One region of the Paenibacillus sp. JSM ZJ436 genome, then DNA from elsewhere that is predicted to be linked to it. Evidence: a T-box and tRNA genes for the amino acid it is inferred to sense, from the RefSeq annotation. Region 1 holds a T-box; the other holds one or more tRNA genes.
The links. A T-box is a leader RNA that pairs with one kind of tRNA and senses whether it is charged. The one in region 1 lies ahead of leuS (leucine--tRNA ligase), so its partner is inferred to be a tRNA-Leu.

Region 1 (2,383 bases):
GCAGGAGCATGCGCTTAAAGCCGGGGAGCTCTGTGTCATCGCCCAGCAGCAGGCAGTTCGTATTCCTTAGCGCTTTCGTTTATAATGTAAGGAATCCATGGTGCGTAAAGGGGCAGAAGCTTTATGAAAGCGGGATTCCAGATTCACGGTGAGCCTGCCCGGCAGGGGCAGCCCTATGAATTTACATACATGAACGATCGCCGCATTCCAAGCGGTATATTCCACTCTCACACTAAATATGAAATGTTTTATTTTCATGCGGGAGCCTGCACGTATCTGATTGGGGACCGGTTCTATGCGCTGAAGCCAGGTGACCTGCTGCTCATGAACGGTCTGACGCTGCATTGTCCTCACCTTGAGCAGGGAGATCAATATGTCCGCAGCATCATACATTTTGAACCGGACATTCTGGATCAGTGGCTGAGCAAGGAGCTGTCCTCTGCTGCATTGCGGCCGTTTCAGCAGCTCAGTAATTATCGGCTGAGACTTGCAGGGGCAGAGCGGGAGGAATTCGAGGTTCTGCTGAGGGAAATGCAGCGTCTTTCCTGTCTGGAAGGAGCGTGGGCTGCAGACCGGAAGGGACTGCGTCTTGCGGAGCTGCTTCTGTTCGTGGCCGAGCTCTGTACGGAAACGGTGGTGGAGCAGGCTTCTCACTCCGAGAAGGAGCGGCATGTCCAGCATGTGATCACGTTTGTAGAGCAGCATTATGATGAACCGCTTACCTTGGACGAGATCGCCCGGGCGGTTCACCTTTCCAAGCCGTATCTGTCTGCCATCTTTAAAGAGGTTACGGGGACAACGGTATTGAAATATGTGTACAGCCGGCGCATTAACCAGGCCAAGATCCTGCTGTGGCTGCACCCGGACATGACCGTCACGGAGGCCGGACGGGCGGCAGGCTTTAACCATCTGGCCCATTTCAGCCGCATGTTCAAGGAAATGGTAGGCGCCAGCCCGGAAGAGTATCGCAGCAGCCGCATTTCTACATTGACTTAGCAGGGAATATTCGGTTATAATATCGACATTCAATTTAAAAAAAGCAATGCGATGATGAGGACTATCATTTCATCCCTGTCACTCAGAGAGCCGGCGTCAGGTGCAAGCCGGTTGACAGCAGAAGTGAACTCACCTCGGAGTAACGGTGACTATTCGGCGTAAGCTAGCCGATAATTATCGTCGTCTCACCTGCGTTAGAGGTGCAAAGTGAGTCTAAGGCAAAGCATGCCTTACACTAACTAGGGTGGTACCACGGGAAACAACCTCTCGTCCCTAGCGTTATACGCTGGAGACGAGAGGTTTTTTTGGCTACAATCCCTTGATCTCACAGGTTAGTGTGAACGTAGAGAAGGAGCTGGCAAAGATGAGTGACAATCAACAGACGGGCCATGGCTATCAGCCCCAGGCGATCGAGCCGAAATGGCAGGAGTTCTGGGATCAGAACAAGACATTCAAGACGGAAGAGGATGACAGCAAGCCGAAGTTTTATGCGCTGGATATGTTCCCTTATCCTTCCGGCGCCGGGCTTCACGTAGGCCATCCGGAAGGATACACGGCAACAGACATCGTTTCCCGCTTCAAGCGGATGCGCGGTTATAATGTGCTTCATCCCATGGGCTGGGACGCTTTTGGCCTCCCTGCAGAGCAGTATGCGATGGATACAGGCAAGCACCCGCGTGATTTTACAATTGCGAATATTAACAATTTCCGCAGACAGATCAAATCTCTCGGCTTCTCCTACGATTGGGACCGCGAGATTAGCACCACCGATCCGGAATACTATAAATGGACCCAGTGGATCTTTATTCAGCTGTACAAGAGAGGCCTTGCTTATGTAGCCGAGGTGCCTGTGAATTGGTGTCCTGAACTCGGCACAGTATTGGCGAACGAAGAGGTCATTGATGGCAAGTCCGAGCGGGGAGGACATCCGGTCATCCGCAAGCCGATGCGGCAGTGGATTCTGAAGATTACGGATTACGCCGAGCGGCTGCTGGAGGATCTGGAGGAACTGGACTGGTCCGAGAGCATTAAGGATATGCAGCGTAACTGGATCGGTAAGTCCACAGGTGCTGAGGTCGTGTTTGATATCGAAGGTCATGACCGGCAGCTGACTGTATTCACCACCCGTCCCGACACCTTGTTTGGAGCCAGCTACTGCGTCGTTGCTCCGGAGCATGAGATGGTGGAGGACATTACAACGGCAGCGCAGAAGGAAGCAGTCCGGCAATATCAGGAGCAGGCGGCTCACAAGAGCGACCTGGAGCGGACAGACCTTGCCAAAGACAAGAGCGGTGTGTTTACAGGCGCCTATGCTGTGAATCCGGCGAACGGGGCGCGCCTGCCGATCTGGATTGCAGATTATGTGCTGGCAGGCTATGGCACCGGT
Region 2 (2,383 bases), on a different contig from region 1:
TAATCGGTCGAGGGCTTATCCTACAAGCTTTGCGAAGCAAAGCTAGCTACGAAAGCATCCACAGAGCTTTGCGAAGCAAAGCTAGCTACGAAAGCATTACGCTAATGATCAATCTAACAACGTACATTCGTTTCGTATCTAGTTTTCAGGTGATCAAAGCATCTTGATGGTGTACAAGTGGCACCTTCAAGACATCTTGATTACGGCATATGGCTATGCCGCATCCTGAATCACGTTTGGTGGTGATGGCGGAAGGGTTCCACGCGTACCCATCCCGAACACGACCGTTAAGCCTTCCAGCGCCGATGGTACTTGGACCGCAGGGTCCCGGGAGAGTAGGACACCGCCAAGCGTGAACTACATATTTTAAACATTGTTTAATAAGGCCCGTTGGTCAAGGGGTTAAGACACCTCCCTTTCACGGAGGTAACAGGGGTTCGAATCCCCTACGGGTCACCACTTTCCTTATAAACTTCTGGGGATGAGAATCCCGATGGTTCGTCGGAGCATAAGCGTCGTGAGGAACACTTCGCAGTCTCGAACGTAGTGAGAGTATCCCCTACGGGTCACCACTTTCCTTATAAACTTCTGGGGATGAGAATCCCGTTGGTTCTGGCATCAGATTGTTTAATAATGACGCGGGGTGGAGCAGCTCGGTAGCTCGTCGGGCTCATAACCCGAAGGCCGCAGGTTCAAATCCTGCCCCCGCAACCAATTTTACATCGCTTAGCGATCATGTCTTATGGAACTGTGGTGTAGAGGCCTAACATGCCTGCCTGTCACGCAGGAGATCGCGGGTTCGAATCCCGTCAGTTCCGCCATCTTTAAATAGCTCCAGGGATGAGAATCCGAAATTGGGTTCGTCGGAGCATACTCATCGGGAGCATATGCTTCGCAGTCTCGAACGAAGAGAGAGTATCCCGTCAGTTCCGCCATCTTTAATATTTCATTACTTTATTACAGCTTAAATAGTTAAGAGCCATTAGCTCAGTTGGTAGAGCACCTGACTTTTAATCAGGGTGTCGAAGGTTCGAGTCCTTCATGGCTCATATGATTACGCGGTCGTGGCGGAATTGGCAGACGCGCACGGTTCAGGTCCGTGTGGGCTAACCCCCGTGGAGGTTCGAGTCCTCTCGACCGCACCAAATTTTGCGGACGTGGCTCAGCGGTAGAGCATCGCCTTGCCAAGGCGAGGGTCGCGGGTTCGATTCCCGTCGTCCGCTTTTAGTCTTATATCTGTTAACGGGACGTAGCTCAGCTTGGTAGAGCACCTGGTTTGGGACCAGGGGGTCGCATGTTCAAATCGTGTCGTCCCGACCATATTGAATACATTACACCACGGTTATCCTATTGGGATTAGCGTGGTTTTTTAGTATGGATTATGATATGACTTAAGTGTTCTAACTATAAGGAGGCGATCGGTATGAGTACATTTGGTGTATGCGGTAAGCTAAAAGCAAAGGATGGTCAAGGAGAAGCGTTGGCGAACGTATTACTTGAAGCGGCGGAGTCCATGCAATCACTCGAGGGCTGCGAATCCTATGTAGTAAGCATCTCCAACACGGATGCGGATACCGTCTGGGTGACAGAAGTTTGGAAAGATGAAGCATCTCATGCTGCATCATTAACCCTTGAGTCAACAAGATCCATAATTCAAAAAGGGCTGCCCCTGATTGCGAACATGGAAGGGGACAAGCTCCGAATATTAGGTGGCAAGGGACTTAAATCGACTTAATTCTTCTCAGTGAAGATAAAAAAAGACGCCTGCAGCGTCTTTTAAAGGGGAATACTTTAAGGCTCCAGGGTATGGATTGTGTCCGGCTGAATGCAGATCGGGATGGTTAGTCAGTGACAATGAGCAGTCCGTTTCAAAAAAGAGCTCAAAAATTTAATCGTAATTAATGTGAGCCGGCCATATTATTGCCGGCTCTTTTTTTAAGTTTACCGATTCTTCAAACCTGAATGTCAGTGATTAAATGTTCCAATGATATTTGTTGCGGCTCTTTAAACAATAAACTGCTGCAAGACTGAGGATAATCGCAGTGAATCCCTGAGTAATTATGCAATCCTCAAGCGTGGTGTCTGGGCTAGGCCTGCTCCATTGCATTAAATAAAGGCTATGTTAATCTTTAATGTTGATTTATGACCATAAGAAAACCGCCTTGAAGGCGGTTTTCTTATGGTCATCTTTGTCTGCTATTCTTTTCCAACGCCTGATAGCACCATTACAGTCGGATAACCAATTTCCTTTCCGTCATGAGTTTGATAATCAAGAGCCTTGATCCCCTCTTCCATTTCCTCTGCTGTCTGCTCACTTCCATAAGTAAACTTATCTTGCTTCACATCGGTAATAAGCCATTTCTCATTATGCTTCTCCAATGAA

Region 2: it encodes a tRNA-Leu, which carries the amino acid that the T-box ahead of leuS (leucine--tRNA ligase) is inferred to sense. The anticodon was not compared.

What each region holds. Positions count from the first base shown of each region.
Region 1 is NZ_JBISEO010000006.1:31,945-34,327, forward strand. It holds gene ACH6EH_RS09655 (Gfo/Idh/MocA family protein) at 1-70, shown strand, start outside; gene ACH6EH_RS09660 (helix-turn-helix transcriptional regulator) at 124-996, shown strand; T-box leader at 1,039-1,274, shown strand; gene leuS (leucine--tRNA ligase) at 1,361-2,383, shown strand, end outside.
Region 2 is NZ_JBISEO010000033.1:2,166-4,548, reverse strand. It holds rRNA gene rrf (5S ribosomal RNA) at 236-352, shown strand; tRNA gene ACH6EH_RS20055 (tRNA-Glu) at 385-459, shown strand; tRNA gene ACH6EH_RS20050 (tRNA-Met) at 638-714, shown strand; tRNA gene ACH6EH_RS20045 (tRNA-Asp) at 745-821, shown strand; tRNA gene ACH6EH_RS20040 (tRNA-Lys) at 977-1,049, shown strand; tRNA gene ACH6EH_RS20035 (tRNA-Leu) at 1,059-1,145, shown strand; tRNA gene ACH6EH_RS20030 (tRNA-Gly) at 1,152-1,223, shown strand; tRNA gene ACH6EH_RS20025 (tRNA-Pro) at 1,244-1,320, shown strand; gene ACH6EH_RS20020 (putative quinol monooxygenase) at 1,424-1,735, shown strand; gene ACH6EH_RS20015 (hypothetical protein) at 2,197-2,383, opposite strand, start outside.